DNA from 4 places in the Desulfomicrobium apsheronum genome. Region 1 is predicted to be linked to each of the others. Evidence: predicted binding sites of a transcription regulator. Region 1 holds the regulator's gene; each other region holds the start of a gene.
The links. The regulator sigma-54, encoded in region 1, starts transcription at its own class of promoters, with help from an activator protein. The targets are predictions, from matches to a motif close to CTGGCACGGNNNNTGCTT.
Positions count from the first base shown of each region.

Region 2: the regulator sigma-54 is predicted to act here: its motif matches at 1,068-1,085, upstream of BMZ40_RS05580 (ammonium transporter).
Region 3: the regulator sigma-54 is predicted to act here: its motif matches at 910-927, upstream of BMZ40_RS14315 (YeiH family protein).
Region 4: the regulator sigma-54 is predicted to act here: its motif matches at 1,096-1,113, upstream of BMZ40_RS02600 (PEP-CTERM sorting domain-containing protein).

Region 1 is NZ_FORX01000006.1:82,980-85,170, reverse strand. Features, by position in the region: gene lptB (LPS export ABC transporter ATP-binding protein) at 1-36, shown strand, start outside; gene rpoN (RNA polymerase factor sigma-54) at 143-1,570, shown strand; gene hpf (ribosome hibernation-promoting factor, HPF/YfiA family) at 1,641-2,183, shown strand; gene BMZ40_RS08175 (PTS sugar transporter subunit IIA) at 2,187-2,191, shown strand, end outside.
Region 2 is NZ_FORX01000003.1:311,852-314,042, forward strand. Features, by position in the region: gene BMZ40_RS05575 (ammonium transporter) at 1-466, opposite strand, end outside; gene BMZ40_RS05580 (ammonium transporter) at 1,123-2,191, shown strand, end outside.
Region 3 is NZ_FORX01000016.1:101,602-103,792, reverse strand. Features, by position in the region: gene BMZ40_RS14315 (YeiH family protein) at 1-844, opposite strand, end outside; gene BMZ40_RS14310 (MlaA family lipoprotein) at 1,145-1,900, opposite strand; gene BMZ40_RS14305 (hypothetical protein) at 1,909-2,191, opposite strand, start outside.
Region 4 is NZ_FORX01000002.1:93,343-95,533, reverse strand. Features, by position in the region: gene BMZ40_RS02600 (PEP-CTERM sorting domain-containing protein) at 132-1,040, opposite strand; gene BMZ40_RS02595 (CAAX prenyl protease-related protein) at 1,332-2,018, shown strand; gene BMZ40_RS02590 (hypothetical protein) at 2,085-2,191, opposite strand, start outside.

The DNA of each region.
Region 1 (2,191 bases):
CGCAAGGTTTACCTCGGTGAAGGATTCAGCCTCTAGCGGACACGATTTTCCAAGGATTGCCAGGACCTAAGCTTTATGGCAGATTCGTTACTGGGTAGTTTTTTAGCCTGCAATCCTCTGACACGGTGAAACCAAATCAATTATGGGCCTTGAACTCCGACAAAACCTCAAGCTGACGCAGCAGCTGGTCATGACACCGCAGCTGCAGCAGGCCATCAAGCTGCTTCAGCTCTCCAGATTCGAGCTTCTCGAAGCCGTTCAGCAGGAGTTGCTTGAGAACCCCATGCTTGAGGAGGGGGTCAAGGAAATTTCAGAAGAGCACGAAATCCAGGCTCCGGCAGAAACACGCCCGGAAACTTCCTACGAAGACGCGGAGCTGATGCGCAACGCGGACTGGGAAAACTACCTCGGCGATTTTTCAAGCACCGCCAAGCAAGTGCAGTTCAAGGAGACCGAGGCCCTTGAGGAGATGATGTCCTACGAGGCCAGGCTCTCGGGCAAGCCTTCCCTGGATGGTCATCTGCTGTGGCAGCTCTGTCTGTCCAACATCACCGAAGAAGAGGAGATGATCGGCGAGGCCATCATCGGCAACCTCGATTCCCAGGGCTACCTGATGAGCACCGCCGAGGACATCGCCTCCGAGACGCTCTCTCCCCTGGCCCTGGTGGAGTCCATGCTGCATCGTCTGCAGCGCTTCGATCCCGTGGGCGTGGCCGCGCGCTCTCCTCGGGAATGCCTGCTCATCCAGCTGGAAATGCTGGGCCAGGACGATCCCATCCTGATCTCCCTGGTGGGGGAACATCTCGAAGACATCGAAAAGCGCCGCTACAAACCGCTCCTGCGCAAGTTCAAGATCCAGATGGAGGATCTCAAGGCCTATCTGGACATAATCCAGTCCCTGGACCCCATGCCGGGCGCCAGTTACGGCAGCGAGAGCACCATATATGTCAGCCCGGATGTTTTCGTGTACGAATACGAAGGGGATTTCGTCATCGTCATGAACGACGACGGCCTGCCCAAGTTGCAGCTCAGCCCGTACTACATGGACGACATGCACCTGGCCGTCAAAGGCCCGGACCGTGAATATCTGCACGACAAGATGCGCTCCGCCATGTGGCTCATGAAGAGCTTGCACCAAAGGCAAAGAACATTATATAAAGTGGTTGAAAGCATTGTCAGGTTTCAGCGGGGCTTTTTTGAACACGGGGTGACCAAGCTCAAACCGCTCATCCTCAAGGATGTAGCCGATGACATCGAAATGCACGAGTCCACGGTCAGCCGGATCACCACGAACAAATACGTGGCCACCCCGCACGGCATCATGGAACTGAAATTTTTCTTCAATTCCGCGCTGGAAATGGATGATGGAACCCAGGTCGGATCCGAATCGGTCAAGGCCATCATAAAGAAAATGGTCAGCGAGGAAGACCCGAAGCACCCCTACAGCGATGAAAAAATCGCTTCGGTGCTGAAGGAACGGCTGGATGTGAACATCGCCCGGCGAACAGTGGCCAAATATCGCGCGGTGCTGGGGATCGATTCCTCATCAAAGCGAAAACAGGTTTTTTGATATCCCGCCCTTTGGGCCGCCCCTTTCGGACGGCAAAAAGGGCTGACCCTCAACAATCGAGGAGGCTTCCATGAGGATTACCTTCAATTTCAAAAACTTCGATCCTTCCGACCATCTGCGCAAATACGCCAAGGACCGCTTCGGCAAGCTCGCCAAATTCATGGCCGGCACCCCCGACGCTGAGCTGCAGGTCAATCTCGAAGTGGAGAAATTCCGGCATGTCGCCGATATAGTGCTGACTGGAAAGAACGTGCATATCTCCGCCCGCGAAGACAGCGAGGACATGTACTCCACCGTCGACCTCGTCTGGGACAAGCTTGAAGCCCAGATGCGCAAGACCCGCGATAAGGACAAGAGCCGACGCAAGGGCGGCAGCGACAGCCCCCGCATGGACGCCGCGAGTTTTGACGACGACGCGGACACCAGGCGCAAGCCCGTCATCCAAAAAACCGATGACTTCTCGCCCAAGCCCATGATCGTTGAAGAAGCAGCGCTGCAGCTTGAAAGCTCGGACAACGAATTCCTCGTATTCCTCAACGCCGAAAGCGAAAGGATCAATGTCATTTACCGACGCAAAACCGGCGATTTCGGTTTGATCGACCCCGGGGTATAGGGAATGAA
Region 2 (2,191 bases), on a different contig from region 1:
CCATCTGGGCCATCCAGCCGCCGCCCCAGACCCAGTGGCACAAGGGAGCATAGACGAACGTGCACCACAGGATGATGAAAATGATGAAGGCGGAAAAACGCATGCGCTCGGCAAAAGCGCCGGAGATCAGGGCGGGAGTGATGATGGCGAACATGCACTGAAAGATCATGAAGACCATGTGCGGAAGGTTGGTGGCTATGGACTCGTGCGGTTCCATGCCGACTCCGGCCATGCCCACGAAGTCCAGGCCGCCGATGAGGCCGTTCATATCCGTACCGAACGACAGGGAATATCCCCAGAAAATCCAGACCAGGGTGATGACGCCAAGGGCGGCAAAACTCTGCATAATGGTCCCCAGGGCATTTTTGGAACGGGTCATGCCCGCGTAGAAGAGAGCGAGCCCTGGGGTCATGAACATGACCAGGGCAGCACAAATGATGATAAAAGCAGTATCTGTCGGATTCACAATGCACCTCCATTTTTGTCGGATATGAGCAAGGACGGTGCCACAAGAAAAAATCATTTCATATCGGGGTATTAAGAAAACCGATTGAGCAACCGGAATTCATTTCACTACAATTTCGTACAGAACAAACGACAAATTGTCTTTTTTTGTAAAACTGCGACAACACAGCTGCCGACTAGTTTGTAAAAATGAACAAATTTGTCGGCGAAAAACACCATGTGGAGTGATAACTCGACGGAAAAATCGAAATGAGTGCCCGGACAGTTGCTCCCGCGAGGGACAGCTTTATCAAAAAAGGATTATTCGGTGAAATTTGGCATGCCTGAAAAGAAAATCCTGAACACGACGGCAGCGGAGCGCTCAGAAATCGTGTATCAAAATTGAAAAAAAAATTAATTACCTGAAATAAAATAGAAAACTAAAAATCATCGCAAAACTGGCGTCCGAAAAGCGGGAACACAAAAACACCAGCGCGATATTATACATAAATGTTAATTTATATCGAAGTCTGCCCGGAAAAACGGCTCCAAAAATAACAAATACCGCAGGAGCAAACACATCGAAACACCATATAATATTAAAAAACAAACAGTTAACAACTTTGGCATCCCCTGTGCTTTGTGGAGGTATCAACACTCACCACCACGGAGGTCATCATGTTCGAAGAGAAAAAACAAACAACCGCCCTGCTCAGACCAAAAGTCTGGGCCTTGACCCTATTGCTTGCAACCCTCACCCCCGCCATGGCCTTTGCCGAAGGCGAAGCGCTCTCGCAGGAACACGGCAATCTGCTCTGGACCCTGATCGCGGCCATTCTGGTCATGTTCATGCAGCCGGGCTTCGCCCTGGTTGAAATGGGTTTTTCTCGCGCCAAGAATGCCGGCAACATCCTCATGAAGAACCTGCTCGATTTTTCCGCCGGCGTGCCGGTATTCTTTCTGGTTGGATTTGGCATCATGTTCGGACAGGACATATCGGGTTTCTTCGGTTCCAGCGGTTTTGCCCTGTCCGGGGTCGATCCGACCAGCGCAGCCGGACAATGGGATCTGACATTTCTGTTCTTCCAGTCCGTGTTCGCGGCCACGGCGGCGACGATCATTTCCGGCGGCATTGCCGAGCGGACCAAATTTTCGGCCTACATCATCGTCAGCATAGCGGTCACGGCGCTCATCTATCCGGTCTCCGGACACTGGGCATGGGGCAGCCTCTGGGGTGGTGACGAGCTTGGCGCGGGCTGGCTCGAAGCCATGGGCTTCATCGACTTTGCAGGCTCCACCGTGGTCCACTCAGTTGGCGGCTGGATCGCCCTGGCCGGTGCGATCGTCGTCGGGCCCCGTCTGGGCAAGTACACCGCCGACGGCAAGGCCAAAGCCATCCCCGGGCACAACATCCCCCTGGCCGGTCTTGGCGTGTTCATTCTCTGGTTCGGCTGGTTCGGCTTCAACCCCGGCAGCACCACCACCGCTGACGGCACCATCGGTTATATCGCGGTCAACACCGCCATGGCGGCCTGCACCGGTGCTCTTGGCGCCATGATCTTCGCCTGGATCAAGCACGGCAAACCTGACACCTCCATGTCCCTGAACGGCGCGCTGGCCGGTCTGGTGGCCATCACCGCAGGCTGTTACGAAGTCTCTCCCGTGGGCTCGCTGATCATCGGCTTGCTGGCCGGCATCCTGGTCGTCATTTCCATCGAATTCATCGACCAGGTCCTCAAGATCGATG
Region 3 (2,191 bases), on a different contig from region 1:
CCTCACAGGCCGGAAGGACCCATTTGGGAGTACCCACGGTGTTGGCTATGACCATGCCCAGGAGCACGCCCCAGGCTTCGGCGCCAAATCCGTACTGCTTGGAAATGGCCTGCCCGCCGAGAATGTACGCCAGGACGGCGACCAGGAAGACCATCACGAAACCCTGCAGGAACGCAGGCGCGCTCTTGCCCATCATGGCAATGCCGGCACCGAAAATAAGCGCGATGAATATGCACAGGCCGATAAGAGTCGGGATGTAGTTGTAGGGCTTGTTTCCGACCTTCTTCTTGGCATCCCCGACGGCCTTTTGTGCGTCGCGCCACTCGGAAATCTTGGCTGTGGCCTCGTCATTGAGCGCCTGGTTCTGGAAGGATGCGCCGGCCGCAGCCTCTTCCGCGGCCACGGCAGCGGCGAGTGCCACTTCAAGCTTGCCCTTGGCCTCTTCGTATTTAGGCATGCCCTTTTCGTTCAGAGCCTGGGCCTGGGATTCGGAGCGGATCAAGGAGTCCATGGGGTTGGTCTTCCAGGAACCGGGCGTCTTGGTCCAGTGGGATGCGAACTTGCCGAAAGCGGAGCTGGAGCCCTTGAGCTTCTTGGCGTCCTGAGCATTGTGCCAGGCGATGGTCTTGAACGGAGCCTTGGCAAGTTCCGCTTCCTGAATCTGGTTGGCGGTGGCGATCTTCTCGGCAAACTCAGCCTTGGGACCAAAAGTCGTGTACGCAAGGACGCAAACGGAAATAATGATAAAACCGAGCCAGATGGCAAGGAAGTCCTCTTTCTTCCACAAATCCGACCACTGGCTTTTCCCGTGGTCGATGACGACGCTGCTGCTTTCTTCTGACATGTTTCTTTCTTCCTCCTCGATAATTTGAAGCGTAATTCTCGCCAGTTATTTTGACGACCAAGGCAAAGCAAAAGCCCTGCCATGTCTGCAAGAAAAATAAGACATCATGATTTCAGCATGTTACAATTTCATACTTAAAAAAAAGCGCAAAGTACGATTTGCACTGCAAACACAAGTTAGCACCACAAAATTCAAGACCTGTATTCTCTTGCCGTTTAAAATTTCGCAAAAGGATAAAAAAAGGCGTGGTCGTTCGAGAAGAACGCCACGCCTTTTCAAGGCAGCGGGGAAAGAAAAAAACTACTTATCGATGTCGAGCTCGCGCTTCTTGGAGTAGATGAAGCGCACCAGCTGGTACTCGAAGGGGCTTCCTGTCTCGTAATAGCGAAACTTGACCTGATGACGCGCATCGACAGCCTTGACCCCGTAAACGCCGGTGGACACCGACTCGCGTGCAATCCAGCTCATGTCTTGGAAGAGGCCGTACGATGGGTTTATGGTCATGGCCGCATCCACGAACACGCCTCCCGTGTCACGCACTCCGGAAGGCCCGAACACGGGCAGCACCAGATACGGACCGGGGGGCACGCCCCAGAAGCCCAGGGTCTGCCCGAAATCCTCGTTTTCCTGCGGGATGCCGCCATTTCCGAGCACATCGATGATGCCGCCGAGGCCGATGGTCGTGTTGAAGACAAAGCGGCCCAAAGAGACCGAAGCCTTTTTGGCCTTGCCTTGCAGGACGGAGTTCACGAAAATCGGTATTTCTTTCAGATTGTTGAAAACATTCGAAACACCCTGCTGAACGCTGTCGGGCAGAATTGCTTCGTAGGTTCTGACCACCGGCAGATAGACATAGCGATCAAGCTGGGCATTGAAATGGTACATGTTACGGTTGAACCCCTCCCAGGGGTCATGCACCAAAAAATGCCGCTCCAGAGTGGGGTCCTCCGGCAGGCCGCGATGAACGGGGGCCTCAAAGGGCCCGGGCTGATGCTGTCCGTTGGTGGCGCATCCGGCGGAGACGAAGAGGATGAGGCAGAGAAGAAATATGCGCATGGTTTGTCTCACTTGCGGAAAAAATCGAGCATGGCCGCGACGTTGTCTCGATAACGAATATTGCCGCAGTGCCCCCCTGCCGGATAGAGCGTCAGGCGGCCGTTGAACGTGCGTTTCAGAAAATCGAGGTTGTCGGGGGTCAAAATGGGGTCGTCGGCATTGGTCATGACCGCGATGCTTGTGGACTCGCGCAGAAAAGGGGCGATGGATTCAAGGCTGCTGGCCACCACGGCCCGTTCCCGGGTCATGGCCGGGTCCGTGAAGGCCAGGAAAGGCAAAAGATACTCATCC
Region 4 (2,191 bases), on a different contig from region 1:
TTACGCCCGAAAAAAAGGCTCCCACTTCAAGACCAAGCGAATATTCTTGTTGATTATCAAATGGATACATAAAAAAACTCGGAGCATCTCTTCGATACTCCGAGTCTCTTTCGCGTCAAGGACGGTATATTCTATTTGCGCAGCTTGCCGCCCGCGAACGCCAGGGCGACCATGCCGAATCCGAGCAGGGCCACGGTGGCCGGTTCAGGGACTGGAGGCGGAGGAGGATTGTCGCTTCTATAACCCAGGATGAAGAAATCCTCAAAACCATCGCTCAAAAGCTGATACTGGAATGTAGCCGTGAAGAATAGGCCCTGACCAATAAACTGGGACAGGTCCATCGTTGGGGCATATACGAGAAAGTCCACATTGTTTGTTCCGGTTGTATCGAACGAGTATTCCGTACCCATGAATTCCACAGTCTTCGTGTTCGGAACTTCAACAAGAGCCTCTTCATCAAACTCACCATTGTTGAGACCGTCGAAGGCCCATTCTGCAAGCCCGAATGCGTCAGGCGCATAAGGAAAAATAGTTCCAAATTCATCGGTGATCGCAACGTATCCGTTGCCAAGCATGTTTGGCTGGTTTCCTATCTGATTAATATCGAATGCGAAAACAGGTATATTTGATCCCTCGAATTCGCTTTGAAGAAAATTATACAACAAATCCACGGAAACGACCCAACTAATATTCAAATCAGTGTTAAATTCCGTAGTCGAACCATCATTTGGAAATGCCAAAGGATCAGGAAAACTATATCCACCCCTGATGTTTACATTATCTCCAGCAGCCTTTTCAGCACTCTCACTGTCACCCCACCAGATTTTGAGTTCATCTTTAAGCGAACCTTGATTTGATGGATAGATCGAATAGCCAGGATAAAGTTGCTTCAATATGCTTGTTGAGTAGGAATAATATTCGTCGTACGGGATCGCATTGGGAAAGACAGGTTCCGGCAACCAAACACTTGCCCATGACGGCGAAGCCAATAAAAACATCAGCACTGTTGTGCAAAGACTGCCCTTGACAAGCGATTTCATAATCAGTCCCTCCGGTTGTTTTTCTCTGTGACGCCCCTTGGCTATAAATCTCTTCAAGCAGGAAAAATGCCAATATGCACTACCCTTTAATCATTCATCTTATTGTAAACACACGCCAAACAATGTAAGATAATCCGACAACGAGTTGTTTTACTTTCCAGCTTTCGACCAACGTTTGCCCCAATGAAACGCTGCAATACAACCATCAGATTCGACAAACAGCAGCAAAATCGTTTTCAACTCACAACGGAACGTTGCATACAGGCACACATTTAGCTTAACAGCCAACCAATGAACGACAAAGCTTGGCCGCGCATAGTGCCTTTTGCCCTTTTCATGGTCATCATCGGCCTTGAGGAAGGATTGCGTTTCATGGACGGCAAAGCCTGGATCAGCATCCAGGAATCGACCTTCGCCCTGCTTTACCCGCTCAGGCCTCTGGTCGCCGTCATCGCGCTCTTCCTGTGTCGACGGGCCTACACGGAACTGTGCTGGGCCGATCTGAAGAGACGCGGCCAGACTTTGGGGAGCATCGCGCTGGGCCTTGCGGTCTTTGTGTTATGGATCAACATGGACTGGACCTTCGGAGCGCTGAGCGAACCTCCGGGCTTCAATCCCGGCGTCTTTTCGAACCCGAACCTGCGCCTGGCCATGACCGGCATCCGCATCGGCAGCGCCGTGCTCATCGTCCCGATCATGGAGGAAATCTTCTGGCGATCCTTCATCTTGCGCTACGTCATCAACCCCGAATTCGCCAAGGTTCCGCTCGGCACGTTCACCTGGATTTCGTTTCTGGCCAGCGCAGTGCTCTTCGGCTTGGCCCACCATTTCATCCTCGCCGGAATCATGGCCGGCATGGCCTATTCCTGGCTGCTCTACAGAACCAGGAGCCTGGCGCAATGCGTCCTGGCCCACGCAGTGACCAACCTGGCACTGGCCGCTTTTGTACTGAACACGGAAAAATGGTGGTTTTGGTAAATCGCGAGGAAACGGAACCGGTCTGATTGGCCGGCTATCCATGAGAGACTTACTCGACTTTCGGGGTTAGCCATTAACAGCTAACAACCTTTGTTCATTGAAAATATAGTCGAAATCGTGCCCCAAACTACGCATTCCTTCTTGAAAACCCTCAAGCAGTATGCGTTCAGCCT